Regions from separate parts of the Leptothermofonsia sp. ETS-13 genome, predicted to be linked through region 1. Evidence: predicted binding sites of a transcription regulator. Region 1 holds the regulator's gene; each other region holds the start of a gene.

Region 1 (5,244 bases):
AAACAGGTGCAAGTCCTGGTCAAGTTTGATGGGTTGAACCCAACTGGCAGTTTCAAAGACCGGGGTATGACCCTGGCGCTCTCGAAAGCCAAAGAAGCTGGAGCACAGGCGGTAATCTGTGCCAGTACAGGTAATACCTCTGCTTCTGCCGCTGCCTATGCGGGGCGAGGAGGAATGCGGGCTTTTGTGCTGATCCCTGATGGCTATGTTGCGATGGGCAAATTGGCCCAGGCATTACTTTACGGAGCTGAGGTGCTGGCAATTCAAGGCAATTTTGATCGAGCGCTTGAAATTGTGCGGGAAATATCGGCCAGTTATCCGGTCACTCTAGTCAACTCGGTCAATCCTTACCGGTTAGAAGGACAAAAGACTGCAGCATTTGAGGTGGTCGATGTATTGGGAGATGCGCCCGATTGGCTGTGCATTCCCGTTGGCAACGCTGGAAATATTACCGCCTACTGGATGGGGTTTTGTGAGTATCACCAGCATCAACTTTGTAGCAAGCTTCCCCGCATGATGGGCTTTCAGGCCGCAGGAGCAGCCCCCCTGATTTCGGGCAAAGCGGTGGAACACCCAGAGACGCTGGCAACCGCCATCCGAATTGGTAATCCTGCCAATTGGGAACGGGCGATCGCCGTCCAGGAAGCCAGCCAGGGCACCTTTAATGCCGTTACTGATGACGAGATCCTGAATGCCTACCGTCTTCTGGCGTCCCGTGAAGGGATCTTCTGTGAACCTGCCAGCGCGGCTTCCGTAGCCGGACTCCTCAAAGTCAAAGACCAGGTTCCGCCCGGTGCCACTGTGGTTTGTGTCCTCACCGGAAACGGGTTGAAGGACCCCGATTGTGCCATCAAACACAGCAGCAGCCAGTTCAAACAGGGCATCGAACCCAGCTTGAAATCTGTTGCCCAGGCAATGGGATTTTAGAGGAGTTGTTAGTTGTTGGTTATTCGTTGTTAGTGAAGCGAGGAGAGAGGGGGAAGGGAGTGCCAGGGTAACGGGATAATAGAGCGAGGTTTCTTGACTCCATCACTTCCCCACTCCATCACTTCCCCCACTCCATTACTCCCTCACCCATCCACTCATCCACTCATCCACCCATCTACTCCTTTCGCCCTTCCGTCATTCCCATAATCTCGTAGCCTGCATCAACGTAGACGATTTGTCCGGTGATGCCACTTGCAAGGTCACTACAGAGAAAGGCAGCGGTGTTGCCCACTTCAAGCTGGGTAACAGTTCGCCGGAGGGGGGCGACGGTTTCAACATGGTGGATCATGTCCAGGATGCCGCCGACTGCCGAGGATGCTAAGGTACGAATGGGACCAGCAGAAATGGCGTTGACCCGAATGTTTTGGGGACCTAATTCAGAGGCGAGATAGCGTACATTCATCTCCAGAGCAGCCTTGGCAATTCCCATCACGTTGTAATTGGGAATTACTTTCACTCCCCCCAGGTAGGTCAGGGTAAGAACGCTGCCCCCTTCGGTCATTAGGGGGTTGGGCGGCAGCGCACAGCTTAATTAATGAGTAGGCACTAATATCCAGGGCAGCCGCAAATCCTTCTCGTGAAGTGTTTACAAAACTACCAGATAAATCTTCTTTATTGGCGAAGGCTAAACAGTGAATCAAGATATCCAACCGACCCCATTTGTCTTTGACTGCATCGAAGGTAGCTTGAATTTGAGCATCATGTTGAACGTTACAGGGAAGAAATAGGGATGGTTGAACGGGTTCTACCAGTTCAGCAAGTTTTTTGACGCGGCGTTCTTCATCGGGCAGGTAGGTAACTCCAATATTTGCCCCTGCTTTGTGGAGTTGTTGGGCAATGCCCCAGGCAATTGAACGATTGTTGGCAATGCCAGTCACCAGGGCATTTTTTCCAGTCAAATTCAACATAACTCTCTATCTTTAAGAGCAACTACTTAGGACTGCTTTATGAGAATACTCAAAGATGGAAACGGGTAGCACCTATTTTTATCAGTCCGTTCAATCATTCTGTTCCAATAATCGTGATTTCGAATAAATTGCAGGTAAGCAAATCGATTCACTCTAGCTAATATAGTCTTAAACTGCTGGAAATCGTGATTTAAGCAGTGATTGAGCAGGCTAAACCTGGGTTATGGAATCGGTTAGTCAAGGGTTATAGCCAACCAATATGTAACATCAGGCACAAAAACGTGCGGTTGAGTAAGTTTAAGTGTCCTAAGTTACAGATCTTTTAATGAGTTCACTTAACTTAGGGATTTCACCTGTTAGTTAGCTGGGCAATTCTTTGGGCACCAGGTAGGGGATATGGTAGTAACGCAAGATAAACCACTCGCATCTGTGTTCCGTCAGATGGGGGGTGGAGCATTTCCACCCATTGTTGAAACCTTTGAGCGGGGCAAAACAATCTTCTTTCCGGGTGACCCGGCAGAACGTGTCTACTTTCTTCTTAAAGGAGCAGTCAAGCTGTCCAGGGTCTATGAGGCTGGGGAAGAAATTACCGTTGCGCTGCTACGGGAGAATAGCGTGTTTGGGGTTCTTTCCTTAATCACTGGGCACAAGTCCGATCGCTTCTATCACGCAGTAGCCTTTACACCAGTTGAGTTGCTTTCGGTTCCCATTGAACAGGTGGAAAAGGCGTTAAAGGATAACCCGGACCTGTCGATGGTACTGCTGCGAGGCTTATCATCCCGGATTTTGCAGACTGAGATGATGATTGAAACTCTGGCACACCGGGATATGGGTTCCCGATTGGTGAGTTTTTTGCTGATTCTCTGTCGTGATTTTGGTGTGCCCAGCAATGATGGCATCACCATTGACCTGAAGTTGTCCCATCAGGCGATCGCAGAGGCAATTGGCTCTACTCGTGTCACGGTAACCCGTCTTTTGGGGGATCTGCGCCAGGATAAGATGATTTCCATTCACAAGAAAAAGATTACCGTCCACAATCCGGTCACTTTGAGCCAACAATTTACCTGATCAGCAACACCCACTGGTAGAAACATTGAGGTAGGCTGTAGTTGAGTTCGCTGTGATTGCGTTTGCTTTGGTGTGCTTGTGCAGGCGTGGCCGGGAGTGCAGGGCGCTTTGGAGTGTGAATGTCCACCGGATATATTTTGATTCTGGCAGTGCTGGTGCTGGGGGGGGTCATTGCCACGGTGGGCGATCGCCTGGGAACCCGCGTTGGCAAAGCTCGCCTCAGCCTGTTTAATCTCCGTCCCCGTAAAACTGCGACGCTCGTCACCATTCTTACCGGCACTGTGATCTCGGCTTCCACTCTGGGGGTTTTGTTTGCCACCAGTGAGTACCTGCGCAAATGGTTGTTTGAAATTGACTCGCTGCAGGAAACCATCAGGCGAACTCGGCGGGATCTATACCAAACGCAGATTCAGAAAAACCAGGCTGAGGAGGAACTAGCAAAAGCGCGGGCTGATCGGGTATTGGCGCAGAAGCAACTGGCGGGCAGCAGAGAACAGCTCACGGGAGCACAGCAACAACTTACTGAAGCAGACCGGGCGCTCAGGGGGGCGATCGCAGAACGTACCCGAGCCCGGGCGGAAACCGTTCGCGCTGAAGCAGAATTAAATCGGATTCAGAACCAACTGCGGGCTGAGATTCGCCAGCTGCAAGTAGAAAAGAATCGGCTTATTGCCCAAAGAGACGCAGAAATCAGGGACAAGGAAGCTCAAGTCAAGAAACTGGAAGCCCAGCAAGCCTTCCTGGCCAGAGAAATTCAAGAATTAGAACTAGAGCGTCAGGGTCTACGCCAGGGCAATGTGGCAATTCAGCGCGGCCAGATTCTGGCTTCCGCGGTTGTGCGGATTCCATCAACTTCAACAGCGAAACAGGCCGTTGATCAGCTCTTAACCGAAGCCAATCGGACGGCGATCCGATTGACACGGCCCGGCACCAGCGGACAGATCATCCAAATTACCAGACCAGAGGTGGAACAGTTGATCAGTCGGATTGACGACGGAAAAGACTATGTAGTCAGAATCTTTTCGGCTGCCAACTACCTGGTGGGCGAAACCCCCATCCAAGTTTTTGCAGACGCAGTGCCCAATCGGTCTATCTTTCTGGCAGGCGATGTGGTGGCCGCCACTACCATCGATCCCTCCCGGATGACGGATGAGCAGATTCAACAGCGCATTAATTTGCTAATTGCCGCCGCTAATTTTCGGGCTCGCAGCCTAGGAATTTTGACCGATTCTGTTGAAATTGGTCGAATTCAGGATGTGATTATCTTTATCAGCCAACTGAAGCAATATAACCAGATGGTGGATTTGAAAGCTGTTGCAGCGGAGGTCACTAACGTTTCTGGCCCCCTCAAAATTGATTTATTGGCAACGCAGGATGGCAAGGTCTTGTTTAGAACAAATCATCCAGATACAGGTACCGTTAATTAAGAGTCGTGAACCTGTTTGATACATTTTGGTCCCATGTACCCTAGTTCTCACCCAACGTCTGATCAGCCTGTTATTCTGGGATTCGACCCTGGTCGCCGCAAGTGCGGTCTAGCGGTTATGGGAGTTGACCGCACATTACGTTATCACGAGGTTGTGGTTACAGAGTCGGCGATCGCTACCATCCAAACTCTACGACAGCAGTTTCCAATCTCGATAGTCGTTATGGGTGACCAAACCACCGCCAAGGATTGGAAGCAGCGGCTAACGACTGAGCTTGAAGACCCGCTGCGCGTTGTGTTAGTGGATGAGCGCCATAGCAGCCTGGAAGCGCGCGATCGCTACTGGAAAATGTATCCCCCAAAAGGCATTTACCGTCTGATCCCCAAGGCACTACGTCGCATTCCCCGTCCAATCGACGACATTGTCGCTATCTTGCTGATTGAACGCTACTTAGAGCGCCTGGTTCATTAGCTCAGGATCATGGATATAGCTGTCGCCAGGTTGCTTAGGACACTGGATTTAAGGGGATGAAAGGCTTACGACCTCTATAGCCACCTCACCCTTTCGCCCTTCGCCTTGCACTTAAAATTTCTTCCACCCCTCAGTTCAATACACACTCACCCGAAATCGCCCCCGTCCAGTAGGATTCATCGAATTGACCACAATGTAGTAAGTGTCATCCTCTGGGAGTTGAGTTCGTTCAATCAATGCTGAGTAAATGTAATTCATGTCGCTGCTGGTGGCAATGATCTCCCGCTTCGAGTTGAGCAAATAAACCGAGGGTGAAAATTCAGCCCGCAGACTATCCGCCCGAATGTTTACATACTGTCCCCGCTTGCCCTGAAATTCGTAGG
Region 2 (5,244 bases), 380 kb from region 1:
GCAGGATCGCTATACAAGCCTTTACCAAATTGCAAAGTTATCTGAAGAAGCTCTAAAGTATAGAAGTCTGTTCCTATCCCTCTCAAAATCTTTTCTATTAACTTTTTAGATAAGACTTTTGGATAACCAACTGCTCAAGAACCAAGACTTTACTCTGCGGATTGCGCTAGCAGTTTTAGCAATCCTGCTAATTATCGGTTTGGCTTTTTGGGGTGTACACCAATTTCGCCTTTCCGATCCCTACATACGTACAGTTCTTTCCCTTAAAGGAGATGAGGTTCAGGGGCACGCCATTTTTCAGATGAACTGCTCAGGCTGCCACGGGCTCCAGGCAGATGGCCACGTGGGACCCAGCCTTAAAGGCGTTTCCGAGCGAAAGTCGAAAGTCAGCCTGATCTATCAGGTAATCAGCGGTAAAACTCCTCCCATGCCTCAATTTCAACCAACTCCCCAGGAGATGGCAGATTTGCTGAGTTATCTGGAAAGCCTTTGAAAGAAGGCAGAGGGAAAAGAGTACATGGGTGGATGAGTGGGAGGGTAGATGAGTATAGTGATCCTATTTGGATTGTGAGAAAGTTTGGATTGTGAGAAAGGATTCCGCAGGAATCCTTTCTCACAAAGCTTCTCAATCTCACGACTGATTTAGAACTGCTATAGCGGTAGTCATTATGGTTAGGACATGGTTAGGACGGGGTGCAGGGGTGGAACCCCTGGCTGGGGGCTTCGCCCCCACTCCCTCTCTAATTCCAATGTCCTAACCTACCCGCGTAGAGCTATATAGAGAGTACAGGAAGGGGAGCGGGAAAGTAGTCGGCTGGGGAGTAACGGAGTGCTGGGTACTGGAGGTAAAGAGGAATCGCCCTCTCACCCCTCACTCTCCACCCCTCACTTCACTGGCGACCAACAAATAACCCCTAAGGGACTCGCCGAGAAATAACATCCCACTTTCATCTACCCATCCACCCCGTTCAACTTGGGATTTTATTTGTACGTTGATCCTTAACAACTTCTTCAACTCCTGGTACTGCCAATGACTCCTTCCACTAACCAATCCATTGTTTCCAACTGAGGATCGGTTTGTTTAAACTCTTTGCCTGCTGGAATAACCACTTTCCCGGTATTGTCTTTTATTTCTCCCTTGTAAATCACAAGCGTACCTTCCATTAGCTTCGCTTTAGCGGCGTCCGCATCTTTTTTGGCGGCTTCGCTGACGGCAGGGCCGTAATCAGATAGCTTGACAAACCCATCCTTATATCCCCCTCTGACCAGATGGGGAATCCCCTCGCTCATGAGGGTCTTGCCACCCAGGATTGCTTCAGCATAGTTGGTGTAAATCTTTGTCCAGTCCCACTCGGCACCGGTGAGGTAGCCTTTGGGGGCCAGAGAAGATTGGTTGGTATGGTAGCCGGTACAGTAGATACTCCGCTTCTCTGCGGTTTCCATAATGACTTTGGGGCCGTCTACATGGCATGTAATCACGTCAATGCTCTGGTCGGCCATGCTATTGGCAGCTTCGGCTTCTTTAACGGGGAGCGCCCAATCGCCGGTGAGGACGACCTGAGTAGTGACTTTAGGGTTAACGGTACGGGCACCCAGGGTGTAGCTGTTAATATTTCGAAGCACTTGAGGAATAGGTTTAGCGGCGATGAAACCAAGCTTACCTGTTTTGGACGTGTGGGCAGCAACGATACCTGCCACGTATTGCGCTTCGTCGATATAACCAAAATAGCTGCCGACGTTGTTGGGGTGTTTCCCTTCTTGATAAAGCCCACCGCAGTGAAAGAATTGGATTTCTGGGTTTTCCTGGGCAATCTTCAGAATGTGAGGGTCAAAGTAGCCAAAAGATGTGGGGAAGAGGACTGTCACCCCATCCTGGTTGATCATGTTCAGCATGACTTCCTGCACTTCCGTTGTTTCAGGAACGTTTGCCTGCTCAATGGTTTTTACCCCTGTCACTTTGGAGACGCCTTCTTTCCCTTCAAAGTGAGCCTGGTTATAGCCATAGTCATCTTTGGGCCCCACGTAGATGAAGCCCATTGAAATTTCTTTGCCGCCAGTAGCAGGGCTGGGGCTACTCGTGCCACCATCCGGAGTTGAGATGGGACTGGGACTGCATCCGGCCCAAAACTGCGAGGTTGCGCCAAAGGCTCCGACTGCCAGTAGTCCACGAATGACCTGACGGCGGGGAATGGATAAGGGACGGTTATGGTTCACGTTCAACTCCTCCTTGGCAGAGATAAATGGGTCACTTTGTTGCTATGTCATATGCGTTAGATTACAGAGGCGATCGCAGCGCATGGGGATGATCAAATCACTGTGCTGGAGCCAAACATTGTTACTTTAGATACATTTCAATCTCCCTATGAAACCCTTTGACTGGATTGTGATTGGCGCAGGAATTACGGGAGCGGCACTGAGTTATGAACTCGTCAAACGGGGGTTTTCGGTACTTCTGTTAGAGCGACATTCCCTCCTTCAGGGCTCAACCCGGTTTGGTTATGGTGGGCTGGCTTACTGGTCTGGAACCACAGACCTGACACGTCAGATTTGTGCTGAAGGAAAAGCGATTCATCAAACCCTGTCGCAAGAACTAGAGGCGGATACCCAGTTCCGGGAGCTCGATCTGGTGTTAACTATTACCCCGGATGCGGATCTGGAGGCCACTGCCCAGTCCTATGCCCATTTTGCCGATCCGCCCAGGTTGGTGAGCGTGAAGGAAGCCTGTGAACTGGAACCGCTGCTGAACCCGGCGGCGATCGCGGGTGCCCTCACAGTTAAGCATGGACACATTGCTCCAGAGGTCACAGCCCGCGCCTACACTCAGGCATTCACTCGACTGGGAGGAAGGGTAAAGGTGGGGCAGGTGACCAGACTGTTGCACGGCGAAAACCTGCGGATCATCGGGGTGGCCTGTGGAGAAGAGGTCTACCACAGTGCGAATGTTGCCGTTTGTGCCGGGGCTCTAAGTCGATCGCTCCTGAAAGCTGCCGGAATCCCTGTGCGGCTTTACTTTACCCATGCCGAACTGGTGGAGACACCTCCCGTTGACCTGAACCTGCGAACTTTAGTGATGCCAGCCGATACCCAACGGTTTCAGCTTGAAGCCGAGGCCAGCAAAGCAGAGCTGGATGCCCTGTGGGATCAACCGGGATACGAACCAGCACCCGCAATTCTGGACGCAGGAGCTATTCAGATGAGGGATGGGACCCTGCGCATGGGTCAGGTCAGCCGCACTTTAACCGACCCCGATGCGCCGGTGGATGCCCAAAAGAGTGAAACAGAAATCCGAACCCAGGTTGGACGTATCTTGCCTGCCTTAAAGGATCTGCCGGGAATCTGGCACCACTGCCTGATTGCATTCAGCCGCGATCGCCTCCCCCTGATCGGCGCAATTCCTGGCCATGAGGGTGTTCACCTGTTTTCCGGGTTCAGCAATCCGCTAGCGATCGTTCCTCCGCTGGCGCGACGCTTTGCCCAAAATGCAGCCGGAAAACCCGATGAACTCCTGGCACAGCTATCTCCTGCAAGATTTGGGCAATAAGCAACAACGCACTCTAGGCAGTAACCCTCTGAAATTGGGTTAGCCAGAAAAGTTCTCCCAGCTTACCGGTGAAAGAGCAGTGTAAGTATTCTTCCACCCCAAAGAAACCCCTGGAGTATTGATTTTGTTTGGGTGATATAACTGTCGCCAGGTGGCTTAGAACATTGGTTTTAAATGTGGGGCGTGGGGGCGAATCACCCAGCCAGGGGTCCACCCCTGCACCCCGTCCTAACCAGAATGACTACCGCTATACTACTTTTCAGTAACGCCCAAATTTCAAGCAGGGTCACCATAGAAGAGGAAACAGAAGAGAAACCGATTCTGGCTCCTGGCTTCTATTCTTAAATCAGAAGCTAAACTGCGCCCGAACATTCCCCACATAAATGGTAGGGTTGTCGTCAAAATTGTTAGCGTTGAAGATTACATAGAACGCCGGTACAAGGGCAATGTTGTTGGTAATCGGGAAGTAGTAACTGGCTTCAAACTCAGACATAGTGCCGCCATCCCCCGCACCGGAGGCAAAGAACTCTTCACCCTTCAAAATATCCATCGGCACCAGGTAGGTAACAACACCCAAAGCGCCCTTCTTGAACAGATCGGGGAAGCCAAGCCCAACCTGGAAGGATTGAGTATTGACTCGCTCATCAATCGGCTTGAGCTTGGTGGTGGCGTAGTTGTAACGTCCGAAGATGCCAATCCAGGGAGCGATCGCCCAATCAAAGTTCACTGAAAAAGTATGGGCAAAAGCATACTTCAACCCTCCATCTGACACATTGCCTGTAATGGGGTCAAAGATCGAGAAACCGGGACCCGCATCCAGATAACCATAAGGAATTGGCTCACCAATCGCACCACCAATCTGTCCTCCATAAGCCTGAATCCTGGAATAGTTGTACAGGAAGCGAATGTTGATGGTGTTTGTGGGTGAGAAGGTCAACTCAGCCGTGGTGGTGTTGGTACCCCCAAACAATCCAAAGTTGGGATTGCTGGAGGTGTTAAACCCAAACTGGCTGGGCAAAAATTCGGTATTTTCTCCCAGGTAGGCAGCCGCAAACCGGAACTGCTTACTGATGTTCCACTCAAACACCAGACCCGAACCCCGGTCGATCGCATTGGTTTGGGTGCTGCCAATGGAATCAAAGGAACTAGTCCCCGTCAGGAAAAAGGTGTAGCGGTTGAAGTCAAAATGGCGATACCAGTTAACCCGTGGACCCACCGTCAGCTTCATAGAATCGTTGATCGGGAAGCTATAGAACAGGTCATGGATAACAAAATCACTTCTGCCATTGACCGTGCCTGCTGTCTGATCCGTAAACGGTACACCAAAAGCGTTAAAGAACCCCGCAGAAGCGTACTGGTTCACCGGAGAAATGGAGTTTCCCGCAGTCAACTGAGTCACCAGTTGATCCTTACCTGAGAAGGATGTGCTGAGAGTCAGCCAGGTAAGGAAACCAAAGGTAATTTCAGGGTCACCTGTGGTCAAAACGATGGGGTTGCCCAACGCATCGCGAGCACCCGCAAACCGCACGTCTGCCCTGGCACCGGGAACAGCTTCATATAAAACATCATCCCCAGCCGTGGCCCCAGTCACATTAAACCAGACCAAACCGTTTAACTTGGTTGTGGTCGAAAACTGTTGGGCTTCCAGGGTGGTGGTGCGAACTTCGATCTGGTCTACCCGACCCCTTAAAACAGCCAGTTCA
Region 3 (5,244 bases), 2.2 Mb from region 1:
GTCTTATCCAGACTGTTACGATTACGATTTAGCCCGTTCAAAAACATTGGTACAAATTTTTCCATAAATGCTTTTGGATCCCGGTTCCAGGCACGTTGGGCAATGTTGAAGCGAGTAATCTGAAGGTCAGGTGCTAGGAGGGATTGAGGCAATCGTTCAATCAGGTACTGGGGACGTTCCCATAAAGGCATGGTTTCTGCAATATCCAATAACTTACTAACTCGACGCAGTTCCGCACCCAGAGTGATATCCATCCCGGCTTCGTAAGCGGCCTGTTCGATCGCCGCATACTTCCGCTTGGCGGTTTCTACCTTCTGCCGATGCTCTGGGCTCTTGTCAGCGAGTTGAGCCAGCCAACGGTTTCCCCAACGAACGTGACCAGCTTCTTCAGGGAAAATGCGCTCAATCGTTTCACGAATGCGAATGTTTTCTTCCGTTTGAGGGGCTTGCTTCAAAGCATAGATATGAGCAGAGAAATACTCACAGCCACGTTTTTCGGTGACATTAATGGCTGCCAGGGAGGCAATAATTCCGTCTTCCAGGTTCTTTTCACTGAAGGAGTCTTGATCAAGCAGGCGTTCAAATTCGTCAATATAAAGTGCTCCGGGGGGTTTACCAATGTTGGCTCCCAGATCCACTAGCAGGTCGGTTAACCACATGGCATGGCGCGCTTCATCCGAAACATGGCGAGAGAGATTCCTTACCAGTTCAGGGGGGGTGCCATCCAGTCGCTCAATCAAATCAGTCAAATCTTTACAGCTACGCTGTTCACTGAAACGGTAGCGATTCAAAGTGATTAAATGAATTTCGCGATCGCGCACGACCTGGCTCATAATCTCCCGTGCGCCTAAACTTTGTTGAAACTTGCGGGGGTAAGCAACCGTCATAACTTTATATGTCTTTTTGTAACTAAACCCTTTAAATGGTAGCGCAGTTTCCGGGGGCGGATCATGACAAAAGCCGCCCATTGCTGGACGGCTAATTCGCTAAGTAGGTAGCCATCATCACTAACTATAAATGGGGAGTGGGAGCGCAGACCCCAGACAAGGAGTTTCACCCCTTCCCCTCCCAAATTAGCCTTAATTTAATTGCGTCTAGCTACTTAACTTAAGAAGGGCTAACTTTTAGACATCATAGTAAAGAGCAAATTCGTAAGGATGAGGACGAATGCTCATAGGAATCACTTCGTTGTCAAGCTTGTAGCTGATCCAGGTATTGATGAAATCTTCGGTAAAGACCCCACCAGCCGTGAGAAATTCGTGATCCGCTTCCAGATTTTTGAGGGCATCCATCAGTGAACCGGGAGTGGACGGCACCTTTGCCAACTCCTCTGGGCTGAGATCGTAAATGTCCACATCCAGCGGATCACCCGGATCGATCTTATTTTTGATCCCATCAATACCTGCACACAGCATCGCAGCAAAAGCCAGATAGGGATTACAAGATGCATCGGGACAGCGGAACTCTAGCCGCTTGGCTTTGGGATTGCTACCCGACAGAGGAATGCGCACCGAGGCGGAACGGTTGCCCTGGGAGTAAGCCAGGTTTACCGGAGCCTCAAAACCGGGTACCAACCGCTTGTAGGAGTTGGTGGTGGGGTTGGTGAATGCCAGCAGTGCCGGAGCATGCTTGAGCAATCCACCGATATAGTGCAGCGCGGTTTCACTCAGGTTGGCATAGCCATCTCCAAAGAATGTGGGCTGACCATTAGACCAGATGGACTGGTGGCAGTGCATTCCAGAACCATTATCGTTAAAAACGGGCTTGGGCATGAAGGTCACGCTCTTGCCATACTTCTTCGCAGTGTTTTTAATACAGTACTTATAGGTCATCAGGTAGTCAGCCGCTTTGACCAGTTCAGCAAAGCGAAAACCCAACTCGCACTGTCCACCCGTGGCGACTTCGTGGTGGTGCTTTTCGATAGGCACACCGCACTTCGCCATGGTCAGTAACATCTCAGTCCGGATATCTTGCAACGTATCAGTGGGTGCAACAGGGAAATAGCCCTCTTTGTAGCGGGGCTTGTAACCCAGGTTGCCACCGGGCTCTTCCTTACCAGAGTTCCAGCGTCCTTCGACAGTGTCTACGTAGTAGTAACCAGAGTTCTGAGTCTGGTCAAAGCGAACATCTTCAAATACAAAGAATTCAGCTTCAGGCCCAAAGTAAGCGGTGTCTCCAATCCCAGTAGATGCCAGGTATTCAAGCGCTTTTTGAGCGATCGCCCGCGGACAGCGGCTGTAAAGTTCACCAGTCCGGGGTTCCTTGATGGTGCAAATCATGCTTAAAGTGGGCTCTTCCATGAATGGATCGATCCAGGCCGTATCGGGATCGGGAACCATCGCCATGTCCGATTCGTTGATGGCTTTCCAACCCCGGATACTGGAACCATCAAAGGGGACACCACTGGTAAAGCTGCTTTCGTCGATCTGGTTGTGGTACAACGTCAGATGCTGCCAGATGCCCGGCATATCAATAAACTTCAGATCGATCATCTGGATGTTATCTCTTTTGATCCATTCCAAAATTTCCTGCGGGGTTGCCATGAATTACTCCTTGTGCTGTACGGTCTCAAAGCTAAATAACAGGTGGTGAGACAAAAGAATCTTTCCCTGAGCCTTCCAACCCTTTTGGGCACCTTTGTTGAGGAAATAACCACCTCAGTAAAAATACTCCTGAGAGTTGTAGCCTGGTTGTATCTGAATCATCCTAGAGATTGACCTAGGCACATTTTGTATCAAAGATTACAAATTTTCCCTCCGCTTGATTAGACTTAACCATAGTTAAGGTGGCAAAAGCCGTAATCCATCCATCACTACGTGGTAAACTGACTCTTGCGACTGGAGGCGACAGATTCCCGGCCCTGCGATTTGGCTTCGCCTACAGATCAGCAGAAATAGATAAACCTATTTAATGAGGACGAGTGGGAGAAGAGTTCCATGCGGGATGCAGTAACAAGCCTGATTAGAAACTACGACGTTACAGGTCGCTACCTGGATCGTGATGCGATGGATAGCCTGAAGTCCTATTTCAATTCAGGCATGGCCCGGGTTCAAGCGGCTGCAATTATCAATGCTAATGCTGCAGACATCGTGAAACGGGCAGGCTTACAGCTATTTGAAGAACAACCTGAGCTGATTCGTCCAGGTGGCTATGCCTACACAACTCGACGTTATGCCGCTTGCCTGCGAGATATGGACTACTACCTTCGCTACGCAAGCTACGCTCTGGTAGCTGGAGATACGGACGTTCTTGATGAACGGGTTCTAGAAGGGTTGCGCGAAACCTATAATTCTCTAGGGGTACCCATTGGTCCTACCGTTTTTGGCATCCAGATCATGAAAGATATTGTGAAGGAATTAGTTGCAGACGCGGGCATTAACGCTGAGGGTATCGTGGATCAACCCTTCGATTACATGACTCGCGAACTGAGCGAGAAAGACCTGGGTTAAGTTGCTGCTAATCCAAAATGGGCTTCTGAACTGAGGAGACAGGGGCGATCGCTCCTGTCTCCTGTTTTATTTCAAGTAGAAAAGTGGTGGACGTAACGATCAAGTTGGACGGTAACAGTCATCCCAACCCATCCACCCATCCACCGCTTTCCCCTGACTCCTGACTCCTACCTCCTGGCTCCTGGCTTCTGCCTCCTACCCCTTCACCCCGCCTCGTCTTCTAAGTGCGCTAACCGAGCATCGGGCTCCAGTACCCAGATCGCATCCTTGCCCTGCTCCGTTTGGGTAATCACCGTTTCATCGCCCCTGCGCCCCAACCTGGCGGCAAGCTCCAGTGCCTGCTGGCGAGTCTCTACAACCTTAAAAAGTCCGTAGTACTTACCATCAAGCAGAATGGCTTCTATCCGGTCATCCAGGTCAGGCAAATAGATTTGGCAAAGCTGATAGCGAGGTTGTGTTCCCAAAATCTTGCAGGTGGGGGCAGGAAAGGAGGATTGGATAGGCCGAAAATCTGCATGAGCTAATACATCGAATGAAGCGTCTGGCTCAAACATCCAAATAGCATTCCCTTTGGCGATTTTAGTAATCAGAGTTTCTCTTCCCTTTGCTAGCAAACGACGACAAATTTCAATCGCTTGCGGGTACTCCTTAACGACTTTGACCAGACTGTAATATTTCCCCGAAACCCGGATGGCAGCAGTCCGCTGTTCATCCCCTGGCAATTGAATATGGCAACAGCAATACTGCTCACGGGATTCCAGAACCTTAGGCTCTAAGGTGAGAGATTTTTCGGCAGACTGGGGGAAAGTCGGGGATAGCATAGGCGCCTCAAACAGGAAGGAAAATTGAGTTCTTAAAAAACCTCAAAGAAAGTTAACTTTCTTTATGTCTATCTTCCATAGAAGGGACTTCCGCTAAAACCGTGATAATGCGCATTTTGAGGTTCATTCGTCGATTAGACTTTAAGAAGAAACTTGCTCATTAGGAATGAAAAGAGCGGAGAGCGATTAATTGTTATGAACATCTGACTCTGCTGCCACTCCCCCTTGCTGCTCCTTATCTCTAGTGTTGCAAACACTAAATTTTGCAATATGCGGGTTTGGGGGGCTTCGCTCCCAAGCGAGGGTTCCACCCCTGCACCCCAACAAAACTCCTGCACCCCAACAAAACTTTCGTTTTGCTGTGAGCAGGTGGGACTAATTATATAAGACCTGTGTAGGTTATAAGACCTGCGTAGGTTGGGTTGAGGCACGAAACCCAACGCCCGCATGGGTTACGCTATCGCTAACCCATCCTACATTTGATTCCACCTACCTACTTACTAGTGGTTTGTCAGTCTTCATTTTGTGTCCTGGATTGAGTCAGAGTGGCTATTTGGTGAGTTGAAAACTCAAAAGATAAGTCTTGACAGACCACCAGCCAGGGTGAGTAAAACATCTATTCACATTCGCTTTCCAACAAAATGGCTCACTCTTGTCACATTATTGTTGCGGGTAACCCCGCCATTATCTTTGCCAGTCGGGGCGGCACTCCTGATAAAATCCTGCCCACTCTTAAACGGTTTCTGAACAAATTCTGGCAAGAACGAGATGCCTTAGGAGAAACCAGTGATACTCCTGAATGCCTGCTAGCTCAGATAGTTGTTCGATTTGGGTTTGAGATTTGTGAAGACGACTTTTCAAATTTACGGGTGGGGGTACGTTATGACCCGCAGGTGGAATATCTTTACCTCATATCGCCTGACCGCAAAATTAGTGTTTGGGTACCCGAAGACGCTTATCGGAAAAATCCTGAG

What was found. The regulator NtcA, encoded in region 1, controls nitrogen genes in cyanobacteria. The targets are predictions, from matches to a motif close to TTTGTANNNNNNNNTACAAA.
Region 2: a site for NtcA is predicted at 2,332-2,351, ahead of P4D80_RS17365 (BMP family ABC transporter substrate-binding protein). Genes of this name have one in related genera too.
Region 3: a site for NtcA is predicted at 2,729-2,748, ahead of glnA (type I glutamate--ammonia ligase). Genes of this name have one in related genera too.

What each region holds. Positions count from the first base shown of each region.
Region 1 is NZ_CP120836.1:3,427,672-3,432,915, forward strand. Features, by position in the region: gene thrC (threonine synthase) at 1-927, shown strand, start outside; gene P4D80_RS15515 (SDR family oxidoreductase) at 1,103-1,444, opposite strand; gene P4D80_RS15520 (SDR family oxidoreductase) at 1,365-1,895, opposite strand; gene ntcA (global nitrogen regulator NtcA) at 2,292-2,963, shown strand; gene P4D80_RS15530 (DUF3084 domain-containing protein) at 3,083-4,390, shown strand; gene P4D80_RS15535 (pre-16S rRNA-processing nuclease YqgF) at 4,424-4,861, shown strand; gene P4D80_RS15540 (PPC domain-containing protein) at 4,997-5,244, opposite strand, start outside.
Region 2 is NZ_CP120836.1:3,812,134-3,817,377, forward strand. Features, by position in the region: gene P4D80_RS17360 (c-type cytochrome) at 119-493, shown strand; gene P4D80_RS17365 (BMP family ABC transporter substrate-binding protein) at 1,012-2,214, opposite strand; gene P4D80_RS17370 (NAD(P)/FAD-dependent oxidoreductase) at 2,363-3,541, shown strand; gene P4D80_RS17375 (iron uptake porin) at 3,888-5,244, opposite strand, start outside.
Region 3 is NZ_CP120836.1:1,188,421-1,193,664, forward strand. Features, by position in the region: gene P4D80_RS05375 (ferritin-like domain-containing protein) at 1-887, opposite strand, end outside; gene glnA (type I glutamate--ammonia ligase) at 1,125-2,543, opposite strand; gene apcB (allophycocyanin subunit beta) at 2,937-3,449, shown strand; gene P4D80_RS05390 (hypothetical protein) at 3,653-4,270, opposite strand; gene P4D80_RS05395 (histidine kinase) at 4,912-5,244, shown strand, end outside.